DNA from 3 places in the Lysinibacillus sp. NPDC097162 genome. Region 2 is predicted to be linked to each of the others. Evidence: predicted binding sites of a transcription regulator. Region 2 holds the regulator's gene; each other region holds the start of a gene.
The links. The regulator LexA, encoded in region 2, represses DNA repair genes until DNA is damaged. The targets are predictions, from matches to a motif close to CGAACATATGTTCG.
Positions count from the first base shown of each region.

Region 1: recA (recombinase RecA) is a predicted target of LexA. The motif match lies at 2,978-2,991, and genes of this name have one in related genera.
Region 3: uvrB (excinuclease ABC subunit UvrB) is a predicted target of LexA. The motif match lies at 4,418-4,431, and genes of this name have one in related genera.

Region 1 is NZ_JBIWDT010000001.1:263,551-269,697, reverse strand. Features, by position in the region: gene rny (ribonuclease Y) at 1-1,094, opposite strand, end outside; gene recA (recombinase RecA) at 1,829-2,896, opposite strand; gene ACIQXW_RS01270 (competence/damage-inducible protein A) at 3,148-4,407, opposite strand; gene pgsA (CDP-diacylglycerol--glycerol-3-phosphate 3-phosphatidyltransferase) at 4,425-5,003, opposite strand; gene ACIQXW_RS01260 (helix-turn-helix domain-containing protein) at 5,052-5,975, opposite strand; gene ACIQXW_RS01255 (DUF3388 domain-containing protein) at 5,992-6,147, opposite strand, start outside.
Region 2 is NZ_JBIWDT010000001.1:433,090-439,236, forward strand. Features, by position in the region: gene ACIQXW_RS02010 (potassium transporter) at 1-590, shown strand, start outside; gene ACIQXW_RS02015 (prepilin peptidase) at 649-1,401, shown strand; gene ACIQXW_RS02020 (gamma-glutamyl-gamma-aminobutyrate hydrolase family protein) at 1,414-2,136, shown strand; gene lexA (transcriptional repressor LexA) at 2,174-2,791, opposite strand; gene yneA (cell division suppressor protein YneA) at 2,968-3,282, shown strand; gene ACIQXW_RS02035 (YneB family resolvase-like protein) at 3,279-3,944, shown strand; gene ACIQXW_RS02040 (GNAT family N-acetyltransferase) at 4,025-4,546, opposite strand; gene ACIQXW_RS02045 (DUF896 domain-containing protein) at 4,730-4,963, shown strand; gene tkt (transketolase) at 5,184-6,147, shown strand, end outside.
Region 3 is NZ_JBIWDT010000005.1:219,664-225,810, forward strand. Features, by position in the region: gene uvrA (excinuclease ABC subunit UvrA) at 1-2,357, opposite strand, end outside; gene uvrB (excinuclease ABC subunit UvrB) at 2,365-4,344, opposite strand; gene ACIQXW_RS19355 (IDEAL domain-containing protein) at 4,693-4,935, opposite strand; gene ACIQXW_RS19360 (competence protein ComK) at 5,164-5,673, shown strand.

The DNA.
Region 1 (6,147 bases), 170 kb from region 2:
AGGCCTGCACGACGAGCTAACGCTACATCTTCACCAAGCTCAGCAGCTAGTAAACCTGCCAAATGTGCAACCTCCACTGAATGTTTTAGGACGTTTTGCCCGTAGCTTGTACGGTATTTCATGCGGCCCAAAATCTTCATTAAGTCTGGATGTAGATTGTGAATGCCGATTTCAAATGTCGTTTGTTCCCCTGTTTCACGAATTTGTTCATCCACCTCTCGACGAGATTTCTCAACCATTTCTTCGATGCGAGCAGGGTGAATACGACCATCCTGTACCAGCTTTTCAAGTGCAAGTCGAGCCGTTTCACGACGAATTGGATCAAACCCAGATAAAATTACTGCTTCTGGAGTATCATCAATAATTAAATCGATTCCTGTTAAAGTTTCGAGTGTACGGATATTACGACCCTCTCTACCAATAATACGACCTTTCATTTCATCATTTGGCAAGTTCACAACAGAGACTGTTGTTTCTGCAACGTGGTCTGCAGCAAAGCGTTGCAGTGCCAATGATAAAATTTCACGTGCCTTTTTATCAGATTCCTCTTTCACACGCATTTCAGATTCCTTCGTCATTACAGCAATATCAGTCGCTAGCTCTTTCTCTACTTCACTTAAGATAATAGTCTTAGCTTCATCTCTTGTTAATGCAGAAATGCGCTCTAGTTCTGTTTTTTGCGCTGCAACAAGCTCGTCCACTTTGCTTTCCATCTGTTCAATATGCTGTTGTCTTTCAGCTAGAGCTTGTTCCTTACGCTCTAAGCTGGCTTCTCTCTTATTCAGAGCATCATCCTTGCGATCAAGATTCTCTTCTCTTTGCAATAAACGGTTCTCTTGTTTTTGAAGTTCTAAACGACGGTCACGAATGTCATTTTCTGCTTCAGTACGAAATTTGTGAGTTTCATCTTTGGCTTCAAGTAGTGCTTCTTTCTTTAATGCCTCCGCCTCTCGTTTTCCTTCTTCAACGATTGTTTCAGCGACATGTTTAGCACCAGTGATTTTTGAGTCATTCACTTTTTTCATGTAGATATAGCTAACAGCGGCACCAACGATGAGTCCAAGCAAAGCGGAGATGATAGTAATTCCATCCATATGAACACCTCCTCTTGCTATTTGGGTAATACAGGTTCAGTCGGCGCATACAAAAAATGTACTGCCTATTTTAAAGTCATAATTCAGAAATTATACATATTTAATTGTATAGCTAGCCTCAGGCTCTGTCAAGGATAGACGGGCATCTGTTCGCCTATCTGCAACAAAAAAAGTAAGTCATATCCATTAGATGGATATATTAACTGTTACTTTTGAGCTAGATAAAATGCCTTCTTCGATGAATAATCTTTTTATTAGGATGATGGTTACAATACAATTATTACCACAATTACCGTCATCTTAATACAATTATTTTAACTTTCTTTGACAAATGAACATATCGTCTCTTTGTCAGCTGTCCAATCAAAAATTTTATACCCTATTGCACTCATAACTATATCTATAATTTACGTTAGCTATCTATCAATTCCAGTATCGCTACATTCTATTAAACTAACAAAAAAATCGTTCTTACTTCTTATGAGTAAGAACGATTTAGAGTGAAGCGAATTGCTATGTTGATTGATTTCCTTTGTAGGCGCACGCTTTCTGCACAGCACTTCTGTAAGCCTCAACCCTCACTAGCGTAGATTGTTCGTCTTACGTACTATGCGTTACAGCAGAAGTCGCCGACGTGTGCTCTAACCAACTTATTAAAATGTACTAGAATGAACTTCTTGATGCATTTTGTCGCATCTTAAGCATTCTCATTCCTTTAGAAGTGAGAACAATATTTATTTTTTTTCATCTTCAAGAAGAAGCATTAGCTCTTCATCCATTTCCTCGTCATCATGTGCAGCAATTGTATACTGTGTTGCGGCAATTCCGTAAGAAGAACGAATTTTATTTGCAATTTCTTCTAAAACAGCAGGATTTTCTTTTAAATATTGTTTTGCGTTTTCACGTCCTTGGCCTAGACGCTCATCGCCATAAGCGTACCAAGATCCACTTTTTTGAACGATGTCTAATTCTACACCTAAATCGACTGTTTCGCCCTCTTTTGAGATCCCTTCACCGTACATAATATCAACCTCAGCTGTACGGAATGGTGGTGCCACTTTGTTTTTTACAATTTTAATTTTCGTACGGTTACCCATAATATCATTACCTTGTTTGATTGCTTCTGCACGACGAACTTCTAAACGTACTGAGCTGTAGAACTTAAGCGCACGACCACCAGGTGTCGTTTCTGGATTACCGAACATAACACCAATTTTTTCACGAATTTGGTTAATGAAAATAGCGATAGTTTTTGATTTATTGATAGCGCCTGAAAGCTTACGTAATGCCTGAGACATTAAACGAGCTTGTAAACCAACGTGAGAGTCACCCATATCGCCTTCAATTTCAGCTTTCGGTACTAGCGCTGCAACAGAGTCAATAACGATAATATCAATAGCGCCACTACGCACTAACGCTTCTGCAATTTCAAGCGCTTGCTCACCAGTATCTGGTTGTGATAATAAAAGTTCATCGATATTTACGCCTAATTTTTGAGCGTAAATCGGATCTAACGCATGCTCAGCGTCAATAAATGCTGCTTGTCCACCCTTTGCTTGTACTTCCGCAATGGCATGTAGTGCAACTGTTGTTTTACCTGATGATTCTGGACCATATACTTCAATAATACGTCCACGTGGGTATCCACCTATACCTAAGGCGGCATCAAGTGCTAGTGAACCACTAGAAGATGTAGCAATTTCTAAATCTGTTTTTTCGCCTAGCTTCATGATAGAGCCTTTACCGAAATTCTTCTCAATTTGTTTTAACGCCTGTTCTAAGGCTGCTTTACGATCACTCATTATTTTTCCTCCTTCAAAACTGTTCACTGTTATTGTCTATCTCTACTATACTTGTTTTTTTGAGAACACGCAAGAAAAAAGCGAACATTTATTCGATTTTAATCCAAAATAAAAATTTGGATAAGTTTTTCCTATCCAAATTCCCATTTTCAACTATTAGCAATTACACTCCAGTCGTAATTGCGCCCAATTTTTTTCGAGCCTATGCATTGCTTCAGCTAGGGTTCTACCCTACTAAACCAATTAGCAAATTAAAATCGTTTCATATATCCTCGTTCTTCTAATTGTTGCATTAAATAATGAAATGTAAATTTAACCGCACGTAAACGATTTGTATTGCGCATACCTGATAAATGCAGTAAATATGTTATTGGCTCTTCGTCGCCTATAGCAATTCCAATCCATACCGTTCCAACTGGCTGATGGTCATGTGCAGTAGGACCAGCCGCTCCCGTTAACCCAATACCAATATTCGTACCAAATTTTTCACGCACTGCACTAGCCATTGCTGCAGCACATTCACTGCTGACGATACCATAAGTATCTAATAATTGTTGGTCAATACCTAGCTGCTTTACCTTGGCATCTTCTGTATAGGTCACTACGCCTCCTATAAGAATATTGCCTACGCCTGGAATCTCTGCTAGCTCTGATTGAAATAAACCTGCTGTTAAGCTTTCTGCTGCAGAAATCGTTAATTTATTATCTTGCAACATTTCTACCGTTTTCGAGGCAAGTGAATCATCATTTATGCCATATTGGAAGTCTCCTACAATAGCACGAATCTCCGCCACTTTGTCAGCAATAAGCTGTTGGGCTTCCTGCTCTGATTGCGCCTTTGCTGTTACACGTAAAGTTACTTCTCCATCAGCAGCTAGTGGTGCAACTGTCGGATTTGTTTGTGTATCTAAAATATCTTGTACACGCACTTCTAACTCAGCTTCTCCAATGCCATAAAAGCGCATTACATGAGACACTATGACTCCGCCATCATTTAGCATTGTACCAAGCTTTGGCTTCGCTTCAAATTGGAACATCGGCTCCAGTTCTTTTGGAGGTCCAGGAAGTAAAATATAGGTACGCTTATCCTTTGTCAAAATCATCCCTGGTGCCATACCATGATGATTAGCTAGCACCTCGCTACCTGCTAATACAAGCGCCTGCTTGCGGTTATTTTCCGTCATTGAGATGCCTCGTTTAGCAAAAAATTGCTCAATGTATGACAATGCAACTTGATCGATTACAAGATCTAGCCCAAGATGACGAGCAATTGTTTCCTTCGTTAAATCATCCTTTGTAGGGCCTAAACCACCTGAAAAAATGATAAGATCAGCGCGCGATTCCGCTATGCTTATTGCTTCCTCTAACCGTTTTGAATTATCGCCAACAACGGTATGATAAAACACATTAATTCCTAACTCAGAAAGCTGATTAGAAATAAACTTTGCATTTGTATTTGAAATCTGTCCAAGTAATAACTCTGAGCCAACTGCAAGGATTTCAGCATTCATGATTCACAAGACCTTTCTTATTTAGACTCAAGTAATACACGTCGATTTAGATAGAAATAATCCCATCCAGACCATAGTGTAAAGAACAATGCTATATATAGCATTATTGTATCAAATGGGATACCGAAAATCACAAAAATTGTATTGTGTAAAAGAGCAGCTGCAATAGCTACAATTTGTGCCCATGTTTTAATCTTACCAAGCTGATTCGCCGCTACGACTTCTCCACCACCTGCAAGAATTAAACGTAAACCAGTTACCGCAAATTCACGGCTAATAATAACAATAATCACCCAAGCCGGTGCCATACCAAGCTCTACCATTAAAATAAACGCTGCAGAGACAAGTAATTTATCCGCTAAAGGATCTAAAAATTTACCAAACGTCGTTACAAGATCATACTTTCTCGCATAGTAACCATCTACCCAATCCGTCGTTGATGCAATAATAAAAATAAGAGCTCCTACAAAATGATGGACTGGCATTTCTGCACTAAATAAGTTCATTGTTCCCCAGCCGAAATCAAACATCATAACAATTACAAAGAACGGAATAAGTAAGATACGTGAAATGGTAATTTTATTTGGAATGTTCATTTTTCTAACACCTTTCATGATGAAAGAAAGTAGTCATCATTAGGATGACTACTGTTCTTTATTGAAATTGACGACAATATTTTGCGTTACGATTTGCTGTGCGTACGTTAAAAGTTCGTCATTAATATAAACCTTAGCTTGAGTTGAATTGCCTAAACGAATACGAGCATAGTTTTGCGCTGTTGCATCAAACTCAACAACTTCACCTGCGTTATAAACACGCGTATCTGCTAGTAATTCTTGTTGCTGTTGGTCGCGAATACCAATAAATGTAGGACCTGATACTTCAATGCGTATTTTAAATGTTTCAGCACCTGTTAACGTGTAAGAAGTTGTAGCGCCATCTGCTTCGATTGTGCCTGCTGAAATCGCTTGCTTAACATCTTCTTCAGTTTTACTTTCATCTGGTGTTTCATCTTTTGTTTCATCTGTCGAATCTTTATCTTTATTAGCTTGAGCCTTTTTATCTTCTTCCGCTTTGTCTTTTTCACTATCAATTGGTTTTGGTTTTTTATCGTACTCCACCACTGGCGTCGTATCATCATATTCATTTGTTCCAGTTTTACTTTTTGATTGTAAAAGAACCCAAATTGCAACAATAATAACGATAATAAATAAAGCAACAATGACTTTTGGCATAGCCTCCATCATTTTATTTGAAGGGCTTTTTGAAACTTTTCTTCTAGTTGAAGTTTGAGTCATCGATTGGCTAACTTGGTCGTTCTTTGTGCCTGGCAATTCGTTTTTATACGTTTCTAAAATTTCCTCTGGATTTAACCCAACAGCCTCAGCATATTGTTTAATGAATGCTCGTACATAAAACGAACCTGGCATAATTGAATAATTGCCTTCTTCAATCCCTACTAAATAACGTTTTTGAATTTTCGTTATTTCTTGTAAATCGTCTAAGCTGTAGCCTTTAGACAGTCTCGCCTCTTTCAGTCGAGTACCTAATTCTGCCACTAATAACACCTACTTTAATATCAAATTAAAAATTAAATCCTCCAAATGAATCGGATTCGGACATCATATGATTTTTTTCCATTATTTCATAAGTAATTTCTTCATCAGGGTGATGACGTAGTTCAATGATATAATCAAAATCCTCAATCTTATATTCAGAATGCTGAACAAACATATCAGG
Region 2 (6,147 bases):
ACGTTAGTGCACTTCAACAAGAAATTGCAACAATACAGGAGCAAATTGCTGCATTAGATACGATACAGCAATCACATGGTGTAAGTGTGCTTTCTTTGCGAAAAAAAGTGCCTCAAACACGTGCCATTGAAGGTGTTATTCGAAATATCGAAGAAATAGAAGCAGTCACAGGAACTCGGGTTGAAGCTGTAGAATTTAATAATTATGATTCACTCGTGATGGACTCTTCGATTATTGACCCAAACTCACCAGCAAATGAGGAGCAAGCGGTCACAGCACAACAACCTACTGAAAATAGCGAGCAAGCAGATAGTGAAGAAGGGGATAATGCATTACCAACGTCTACTATTGCTAAAGAATCATTACCAGCAGAATTGAAATTAGTGACGTTTAGTATTGATGTTGTTGCTATAGATACGAAGGCAATGCTTGAATTTTTAAAGGAAATTGAAAAAATTGAACGTGTGATGAAAATCGACACATTAGATATTACATTAACTGGGGAAGAGGCCGTATTCGAGGAGGATGCAGATTCATCCATTAAAGCTACTGTTCAGGTAACAACCTTCTATTATGAGGGAGAACAATGATGTAAAGGCGCGCATACTCCAAAGTATGGGCGCTATGTTAGTTTAGGAGGCAATAAAAATGGAAATGGCTTATACAATACTAGTATTTGTATTTGGGCTAGTTTTTGGATCGTTTTTTAATGTTGTAGGCTTACGTGTGCCGTTAAAGGAGTCGATTGTTAAGCCACCCTCTCACTGTACGAGCTGTCAAAGACAATTAACGGCAATTGATTTAGTGCCCGTTTTGTCCTATGTTTTTTTAGCAGGTAAATGTCGTAGCTGTGGACAAAAAATTTCGTGGATTTATCCACTAATGGAGTTGTTAACAGGCGTATTATTCGCCTTTTCATATTGGCAATTGGGCTTTAGTGAAGAGTTTATCGTAGCGATACTATTGATTTCATTATTAGTAATCCTTGTCGTATCGGATTTTGCGTATATGCTTATTCCTGATAAAGTGCTTTTGTTTTTTTTACCTTTATTAGCAATTGGGCGAGTGTTTTCGCCATTAACGCCTTGGTGGGATAGTATCGTAGGTGCCGTCGTTGGCTTTGGCATATTATATGGTATTGCTGTTGTATCACGTGGCGGTATGGGCGGTGGCGATATTAAATTATTCTTTTTACTTGGACTTGTACTTGGTACAATAAATACATTATTGACATTATTTGTAGCGGCGGTAATTGGTATGATTGTCGGGATAATCGTGCTCAAAGTACGGCAACAAGGTCGAAAAACGCCGATTCCTTTTGGACCTTCCATTGCTTTAGCTGCAATTATCGTGTATTTCTATGGGGATGTCATAATTGATTGGTATGTAGGATTATGGTAAGGGGGTATATGGATGAAACCGATTATTGGTATTACAGCATTTGCAGAGGACGATTTATCGTCAAGATTGAATGTAGCCTATAGTAAAAGTGTCATTGAGGCTGGTGGCATTCCACTTATTATTCCACTAGGGGTAGAGGAAGATGTAGCACAAATTTTATCGTTGACGGACGGTTTATTATTATCTGGTGGTCATGATGTGCATCCATTTGAATTTGGAGCGGAGCCTCTACCGAAGCTAGGACAAATACATCCAGAACGAGATAAGGTGGAACTTGCCTTAATTCATGCGGCTTTTACAAGAAAAATGCCAATTTTGGGGATTTGCCGTGGCATGCAAATACTTAATGTTGCGTTAGGTGGAACTTTATACCAAGATATTGATAGCGAATATCATAGTAGTAAGCTGTTAAAGCATACACAACAAGCGGCTCGGGGTGTTGCTACACATTATGTACAAATTACGCCAGATACGTTGTTAAAATCAATTATCGAGGAAGAAAAAATTGCTGTGAATTCATTTCACCATCAAGCTGTAAATGTATTAGCAGAGAAGCTAATCGTTGCAGCGAAATCGAGTGATGGTCTAGTTGAAGCGTTCGTGCACGAAGACTATCCGTTTTGTTTAGCAGTGCAGTGGCACCCAGAAGAACAAGCAGTTGTAGGGGATTTAGCTGCACAGAAGCTTTTTACAGCCTTTACTGAGGAGAGCTTAAAATATAAAAGAGAAGCATGAGTGCTTCTCTTTTTTGTTTGCTAAGTATGAGAATGCATTAGTGTACACGGCGATATAAGCCGACTACTTGTCCTAAAATTGAAACTTGGTCTACAATAATCGGTTCCATTGTAGCGTTTTCTGGCTGTAAGCGGAAATGATTTTTTTCTTTGAAGAAGCGTTTAACTGTTGCTTCATCTTCTTCTGTCATTGCAACGACAATATCACCGTTATCTGCTGTTGCTTTTTGCTTCACGATGACTAAATCGCCATCAAAAATACCCGCCTCGATCATCGATTCACCCATGATTTCTAACATAAATAGTTGATCTTCACTTGTACCGTAAATATCAGGTAATGGGAAATATTCGTCGATATTTTCGATGGCAGTAATCGGTGATCCAGCTGTTACCTTACCAACAAGCGGTACATGGATGACGCTTTGCTTTTGAATTGAATCTTCTGGCTCTAAAATTTCAATGGCACGTGGCTTAGTAGGGTCTCGTCGAATAAAGCCTTTTTGCTCTAAACGAGCTAAATGTCCATGAACCGTTGAGCTTGAAGCAAGTCCAACTGCTTCCCCAATCTCACGTACAGATGGCGGATACCCTTTTGCACGTACTTCTTCTTTGATAAACGCTAGTATATCCTCTTGTCTTTTCGAAACTTTTTTCATGATTGCTCACCTCTTTTTTTATATCATTCTTCTTACTATCTTCTTACTAGATAGTATAGCAGAATGCGAACACTTATGCAAACATAGGTTCGAAAAAGTGTTTGACAAAAACGTCTGTTCGCTTTATCATAAGAACATACATTCCGAACAAACATTCTTAAAAGGGGATATGATGAATGAATTGGTTTAAAAAAAATACACATATTTCAATTTTATTAGGCGCATTTTTACTATTTGCAGGTTATCTTGTTATAACTGATCCTGGAGACATTACTTACACTGAAATTTATATCGAACATGGCGATAGCTTATGGTCGTTAGCTGAGCAATACCGTGGTAAAATGGGTATGGACGACTGGATAAAACTTGTGAAAGCCGAGAACGAATTACATAGCGTAAAAATAGTTGCTGGAAAATCACTCGTTATACCAGTAGTGGGTGACAATCAGACACCCACCAATTCAATTGAAATTGCGAGAAGTGAAAGATGATGAATAAACAAAGAACGGCTGTAATTTACTGCCGTGTGAGCACCGAAAAAGAGACACAAAGTTCTTCATTGGAGCGTCAACAAGAAGAATTACTTCGTTATGCTAAGGAACAAAACTACGATGTGAAAAATGTTTTTTTGGATAAGCATAGTGGGTATGATGTTGAACGCGAAGGATTACTTGAAATGCTCGATTATATTAAAGAAAAAGAGATACACGCATTATTTGTGCAAGATGAAACGCGTTTAGGGCGTGGTAATGCACGAATGGCTGTACTTCATTTATTGCAAAAAACGGAAACAGATGTTTTTTCTATGCGTGATGCAGGGCCTGTACAATTGAATGAGATGGATACGATGTTGCTCGAAATTTTAGCTATTGTTGAGGAATATCAACGTAAAATCCATAATGCGAAAATTCGTCGTGGTATGCGCCGTGCAGTAGAAAATGGCTATCGTCCTGAACATAACCTTTCCAATCGTGGCAATCCAAATGGTCAGGAGCGTAAGGAAGTGCCTATAGAAGAAATTGTGAAGCTACGAAATCGGGGCTTTACCTATGAGGAAATTGCTACGACACTAAGAGGTCTTGGCTTCGATGTAAGTAAGGCAACCGTACATAGGCGTTATCAAGAACATCAAGAAAGGTTAGCGGGCAATTAATTTGCCCTGCTAATCTTTTTTCATGTTTAAAAACACTCCTGATGTAAACTGTCCAACTAGGTAGGAGGGCAAGATTAATTTCATGTTAAAGCTACCCATTCCTCTTGCAAAATAGCGTAATAGTATTCATCCCACCAACCGTCACCATATGGTATGCATTTTTTAAAAAATCCTTCACGTTGCATACCGATTTTTTCCATCACTCGGTAGGAGGCAATATTTTCAGGCTGGCATGTAGCGATAATTCTATGAAGCTTCATTTTCGTAAACCCGTAATCCAATAGGGCGTGCGCTGCTTCTGAAGCATAACCTTGACGATAATATGCAGGATTCAACACCCATCCAATTTCATATGTATGTTCGCCAAAGTAGGGATGGAAAACTAGATGACCAATGACTTGTTGCTGATCATGTAAAACAATAGCAAAATGTTGTGCTTGCTCACCGCTATTATCTGTTATAAATTTTTGTACCTGTTCTACAGTTAAAACACCTTCTGGCATATAGTGCATCACCGATTTATCAGACATATAACTATAAACAGCTTGCAAATCTTGTTCTTCAAATTTTCGGATATGTAATCGTTGTGTTGTGATGTTCACCTTATTTCCTCCAATAAAGTATAAATTTTTTCCTTGTATAATTAGTTATACACGACTAACATCTGGAAGTCATGTAAATTATGGCTAAGAAGTGTTTTTAAGGGTTGGTATAACTGCATTTTAAGGGAAACCATGCTATACTTTGCATACTGAAGTGATAAAGGTATTGAAAGGTGTGTAACAATGTTATCAAAAGAAAAAATTAATCGAATTAATGAATTAGCAGCAAAAGCAAAAGCGGGCAACTTAACAGAGGAAGAAGCGAAAGAGCGTACTTCTCTTCGCAAAGAATATTTAGATACATTTAGAGCGTCAATGCGCGATACGATTGAAAATGTTAAAGTTGTCGATGAAGAAGGTAATGACGTTACACCTGAGAAGGTAAAACAAGCGAAAAAAAATAAATTTTTAAATTAATATGTCACATTTAATCCAGTACTAGAACATTTGGATATTCTATTGTTATATCTGGATAATATTCATCATTCAATTCTTACATTTTAAATGGCAAGTTACAAAATGATGATAAAGTATGACATAAATCTCAAATAGTATAACAAAAGCATTGTTTTCTAGGACAATGTTGACTAAACTGTAGTAGAACAATATATAGGACGAGAAAGGATGTCACAACATAATGACTCAACATGCGGATCAACTAGCGATTAATGCTATCCGAACATTGTCAATTGATGCAATTGAAAAAGCAAATTCAGGTCACCCAGGCTTACCGATGGGGGCAGCGCCAATGGCTTATACGCTTTGGACAAAACAACTTCGCCACAATCCGGCTAATCCAAAGTGGTATAACCGCGATCGTTTCGTACTTTCAGCAGGTCACGGCTCTATGCTTTTATATAGCCTACTTCACCTTGGAGGTTACGGCCTTCCAATGGAAGAAATTCAAAACTTCCGTCAATGGGATTCATTAACTCCAGGACATCCAGAATACGGTCATACTGTTGGAGTAGAGGCAACTACAGGTCCTCTTGGACAAGGTATTGCCATGTCAGTTGGTATGGCAATGGCAGAGAGTCATTTAGCTGCTACTTATAATAAACCAGGACATGATATTGTCGATCACTATACATTTGCACTTTGCGGCGATGGCGATTTAATGGAAGGTGTTGCAGCTGAAGCGATTTCATTAGCTGGTCACTTAAAACTTGAAAAATTAATCGTATTATACGATTCAAACGATATTTCATTAGATGGTGATTTAGAAAAATCATTCTCTGAAAACGTACAAAAACGCTTTGAGTCATATGGCTGGAACTATTTAAAAGTTGCTGATGGCACAGAAGTAGAAGCTGTTAACAAAGCAATCGAGGAAGCGAAAAAATCTACTGGCAAGCCAACACTTATTGAAGTGAAAACAGTAATTGGTTTCGGTTCTCCAAACAAGTCAGGTAAATCTGATTCTCACGGTGCTCCACTAGGTACTGATGAAGTTGTATTAACAAAAGCAGCATACGAATGGGCGCATGAACCATTCCAAATTCCTGCTGAAGTATATGATACGTTCAATGCAGCTGCTGAAGTGCAAGGTGCACAATCAGAAGCGGCTTGGAATACGAAATTTGAAGCATACAAAGCTGAGT
Region 3 (6,147 bases), on a different contig from region 2:
ATATCCGCAATACTTTTATCTTTATATTTCACTTCAAGTGTTTCGCGATTATAACGTTTACCATGACAAACTTCACACGGCACATAAACATCTGGCAGGAAATGCATTTCAATTTTAATAATACCGTCGCCACGACAAGCTTCACAACGACCACCTTTAACATTAAAGCTAAACCGCCCTTTTTTATAGCCGCGTACTTTTGCCTCATTTGTTGTTGCAAAAACATCGCGAATATCATCAAATACTCCTGTATATGTTGCCGGATTTGAGCGTGGCGTTCTGCCGATTGGTGATTGATCAATATCAATAACTTTTTCTAACTCATCCAATCCTGTTACTTCTTTATGTGCACCTGGCTTCACCTTTGAACGGTTGAGCTTTTGCGCTAAAGATTTATATAAAATCTCATTGATGAGAGTTGATTTACCTGAGCCAGAAACACCTGTCACCGCTACAAATAGACCTAATGGTACGTCTACTTTGACGTTTTGTAGGTTATTTTCTTTTGCACCTAAAATAGATAGTTTACGACCATCTGGTTTACGACGCTCAATTGGTAGCGGTATGAATTTCTTGCCGCTTAAATATTGTCCTGTTAATGACTTAGGATTATCCATTACTTCCTGTGGTGTACCTGCTGCAACAATTTGTCCACCATGTACTCCTGCACCTGGTCCAACATCAATAAGATAATCCGCTGCTAGCATTGTATCTTCATCATGCTCTACTACAATTAACGTATTTCCGATATCACGCATATTTTGTAGCGTACTAATGAGACGGTCATTATCTCGCTGATGTAGGCCGATAGATGGCTCATCCAAAATATAGAGCACTCCTGTTAAACGAGAGCCAATTTGTGTTGCCAGACGGATACGCTGAGCCTCCCCGCCTGAAAGTGTTCCCGCAGCACGATTTAATGTTAAATAATCTAATCCAACATTGACTAAGAAGCCGAGACGTTCTTCTATTTCACGCAATACGAGTTTTGCGATTTGCATATCCTTTTCAGATAAATCTAGTTCTTTGAAAAACGTATCTGCATCCTGAATCGAATACTCTGTTACTTGTCCAATATGCTGATCTGCAATTTTCACAGCTAATGTTTCGGGCTTTAGTCGGTAGCCTTTACATGATGGGCAAGCTTGCTGAGCCATATATTTCTCCATTTGTTCTCGTACATAATCGGAAGTTGTTTCCTTAAAACGACGCTCTACATTACGAACGACACCTTCGAATTCAATCATCTGATCTCGCACATTGCCAAATTCATTTTCATAATGGAAGTGAATTTTATCTTTACCTGAGCCAAATAAAACCTTATCCATCTTTTCTTTAGGTAAATCTTTGACAGGTACATCCATTGGAATATCGTAATGGTCGCATACAGCCTTTAATAGCTGTGGATAATATTGAGAGCTAGTAGGCTCCCATGGTGCAATAGCGTGCTCTAATAATGAACGATCCCAATCTGGCACGATAAGCTCAAGATCAACCTCTTGTGTCGTTCCTAAACCGTCACAGCTTGTGCACGCCCCAAATGGACTGTTAAAAGAAAACATCCTAGGCTCTAACTCTCCAATTGAAAATCCACATAATGGGCAGGCATGATGTTCGCTAAATAATAATTCTTCATGCTCCATTACATCGACAAGCACACGTCCCTCTGCTAATCGAAGGGCTGTTTCTAACGAATCACTAAGACGAGCTGCAATTCCTTCTTTTACAACTACACGATCGACAACAACTTCTATCGAATGTTTTTTATTTTTATCTAGATCAATAGCATCGTCTAAATCGCGTAATTCTCCATCAATTCGTACACGGACAAAGCCTTGCTTTTTCAAATCCTCAAGTAATTTTACATGTGTCCCTTTACGCCCTGAAATCATTGGTGCAAGTAATTGCATTTTCGTACGCTCTGGATAGACGAGCAGACGATCGACCATTTGCTCAATCGTTTGAGACGTAATCTCAATACCGTGATTTGGACAAATGGGCTTGCCGATACGGGCAAATAGTAAACGCAAATAATCATAGATTTCCGTAACTGTTCCGACTGTTGAGCGTGGATTTCGGCTCGTCGTTTTTTGGTCGATTGAAATAGCAGGCGATAGCCCCTCTATTGCATCTACATCCGGTTTATCCATTTGGCCAAGAAATTGGCGCGCATATGCCGATAAAGATTCGACATAGCGACGTTGCCCTTCAGCGTAAATCGTATCAAACGCTAATGACGATTTCCCAGATCCAGATAAACCTGTTAACACGACTAATTGATCACGTGGAATTGTGACATTTATATTTTTTAAATTATGTGCTCGTGCGCCTTGCACGACAATTTCTGTATTTTTCACAAGCCAATCACCCTTCTGCTTTCAATTCAAATATTGTATCGCGAAGCTCAGCTGCACGTTCGAAGTCAAGTGCTTTTGCCGCTTCCTTCATCTCAACTTCAAGAGTAGCAAGTAATTTCTCTCTTTCTGCTTTCGTCAATTTTTTGCCTTTCGTTGCCTTTGTTACATAAGACTCCTCTTCCTCTGCCACCTGTGTCGCACGAATAACATCCGGAATCTTTTTGACAATCGTTTTCGGTGTAATGCCATGTTCCTCGTTGTAAGCCATTTGAATTGTACGGCGGCGTTTTGTTTCCTCAATTGCCTTTTTCATAGAATCTGTCATATTATCCGCGTACATAATGACATGCCCATTTGCATTACGTGCCGCACGGCCAATTGTTTGAATAAGAGAACGCTCCGAACGTAAAAAGCCTTCCTTATCTGCATCTAAAATCGCTACTAGTGATACTTCAGGAATATCTAAGCCTTCACGCAATAAGTTAATGCCGATAAGTACATCATATGTACCTTTACGAAGTTCGCGAATAATCTCAATACGTTCTAATGTCTTAATCTCTGAATGTAAGTATTCCACTTTTAAGCCCATTTCCTTCAAATATGCAGATAAATCTTCTGACATTTTTTTCGTCAATGTTGTTACGAGTACACGCTCATTTCGCGCAATACGATCATGAATTTCATCAATTAAATTATCAATTTGCCCTTCAATTGGACGAACTTCAATTAACGGATCTAGTAATCCTGTTGGACGTATAATTTGTTCTACCATTTCTGGAGTATGTTCAATTTCATATGGACCAGGCGTTGCTGATACATAAATTGCTTGATGAATATGTCGTTCAAATTCCTCAAAACGCAATGGACGATTGTCTAGTGCAGAAGGTAAACGGAAACCATGCTCTACTAGTACCCCTTTGCGCGCTTGGTCCCCATTATACATACCTCTTACTTGTGGTAATGTCACATGGCTTTCGTCGACGACGAGTAGAAAGTCCTCTGGGAAGTAATCAAGTAACGTATATGGTGTTGCCCCAGCTTCACGTAATGTTAAATGGCGTGAATAGTTTTCAATACCTGAGCAAAAGCCCATTTCACGCATCATTTCCAAATCATAGCGTGTACGCTGCTCTAAGCGCTGTGCCTCCAATAGCTTATCTTCTGCTCTCAATAGCTCAAGGCGTTGTTCTAATTCTTGTTCAATATTGTCAATTGCTTTAAGCATTTTTTCTTCACGTGTAACGAAGTGGGATGCTGGGAAAATTGCTACATGGTCTCGATCTGCCAATATTTCTCCAGTTAAAGCATCTACCTCTCTAATTCGGTCAATCTCATCTCCGAAAAATTCAATACGGACGCAATGTTCATCACGAGATGCTGGGAAAATTTCCACAACGTCTCCTCGCACACGGAACGTCCCACGTGTAAAACTAATATCATTGCGTTCATATTGCACGTCGACTAATTTTCGAAGTAATTGATTGCGCTCAATTTCCATCCCTGTGCGAATTGATACAACTAATTCTCGATATTCTTCCGGAGAACCTAAACCGTATATACAGGATACGGACGCAATAATAATGACATCATCACGTTCGAAAAGTGAAGAAGTGGCTGAGTGACGGAGTTTATCAATCTCATCATTAATGCTTGAATCTTTTTCGATATACGTATCTGTTTGCGGAACATACGCTTCCGGTTGAAAGTAGTCATAATAACTTACAAAGTATTCAACCGCATTATTTGGGAAGAACTCTTTGAACTCACTATATAATTGACCCGCAAGTGTTTTATTGTGGGCCATAATCAGTGTTGGTTTTTTTACTTGCTGAATGACATTGGAAATCGTAAAAGTTTTGCCCGTCCCCGTTGCACCAAGTAATGTTTGATGTCGTTTCCCTTCACGTACACCCTCCACTAATTCTGCAATCGCCTGTGGCTGATCACCATTAGGCTGATAAGGCGCCTGTAAATCAAATGTTTGCACGCATGTCCCCGTCCTTTCCTTCCAATTTGTACATTTATTTTAGCATAGCAGTATTAAAATATCGAACATTTAACGAACGAATGTTTGTTATTTTTCTTCATTTTCAATTTCGGTACGTGTATGTTGATGTAGCATTTGAGGTTCCTCTTAGATGTGACACTCTTTCAGAAACAACAAACTTCTATCCTTTATACCTATGATTAGATATATACCCTTTCTTTAATCATAGAATTCTAGAAAAATAAAAGATTTTACAATTTTTCATTAAACATAATAGTGCTGATAACATCTATTTGTAGATAAACAAAAAAATCCGCTCTCCTGTTATTGGAGAGCGGTCTTATCATATTATTCACTTGCTACTTTGTGTAAAGCCTCTAGTTCAGTTGCGTATAAGTGAAAAGCTTTTTTATCTCGTTCATCGAGTGTTCTATCTATCAGAACCATTAGCTTTTCTTCACGATGCATACGCTGGATATGATTTAAAAATAAATCTAAATAAATCTCGTTCAATAATTTCTCTGCCTCATCAACTTTTTTTGACTGACCTACGGCTTTTAGAAAATCTGTGTACGAATAATATTTATCCAACGATCTCACCTCGATCCTTTTCTAAATTATAAGAAAATTTAGATTAAAATGCAACGCTAAACAAATAAAAATCATCTATTATTTATTAGAATTATAGCGGAATTTCGAGCAAATTCCTTAGGGAAAAGCATCAATTATCTATATAATTTCGGTTTATATCTATATTTTCAGAATGCATTTTTGTCATTTACACTACAAATAATCACTATTAAAAGGAGGCTTTTACATATGTCATCAAATTATGTGAATGGTTATTTAATGTCTTTTAATACTTATTTATTGGAACCGATTCAGCATGAATCTAAAATTTTCACTCGAGTTATTGACAAGCATAATGAGCTTATTGTGACACGCAAACCTTTGCATGTTTTACGCAAATCTTGCATCTCATTAGGCACGACCTATGAAGCTGCAAAACATTCTGCAAAACGTTTTTTTGGTAATCAACATAAGCTCCCTATAGTCGTCGCATATGATTATGGCTTTCCTTGCATTTTTTTACCGACCTATTCACCAAACTCTATACACAATATTTGGATTGGACTCCATGCTATTTCCAATATTTCGCCGAGTAGTGAAGGATGTATTATTACATTGAAAAATGATATGGAAATTGAGCTGCCTATTAAATATGCTTCGATTAGTAAACAATTTGTTAATGCTTCAATGCTTTATAAACATTATATGGGTGAGCGTAAACAACTTAGCCACGATGCTCCGTACCATCCACCATTTTAAGGAGAAGGGTCACTTGAGTATTAATAAAATATCTACTTGTTAGGGTTAGTAGGAGCTGTCACAAAAAATGCTCTATTCATGTGACTCTTCCTAAAGCGTAAAAACCCACTTCGCTTTCCGCGGGCACACACGTAAGCCGTAACCGTCGCTGTGGCGCCGTTTGTTACGTCTTACGCTCTGTGCGTTCCCGCAGGAGTCTACGTGGGTTTTTACTTAGGAAATATATATATTAATGTTCTACTAGCAGTGCCTAGGAGGATATTGCATAGCTGGAGTTCCTGTGCCATTCTATGCATTGTAATTCTAAAGCGTAAATTCCCCTTCGCTTTCCGCGGGCATACACGTAAGCCGTAACCGTCGCTGTGGCGCCGTTTGTTACGTCTTACGCTCTGTGCGTTCCCGCAGGAGTCTATGTGGGTTTTTACTTAGGAAATATATATTAATGTTCTACTAGCAGTGCCTAGGAGGATATTG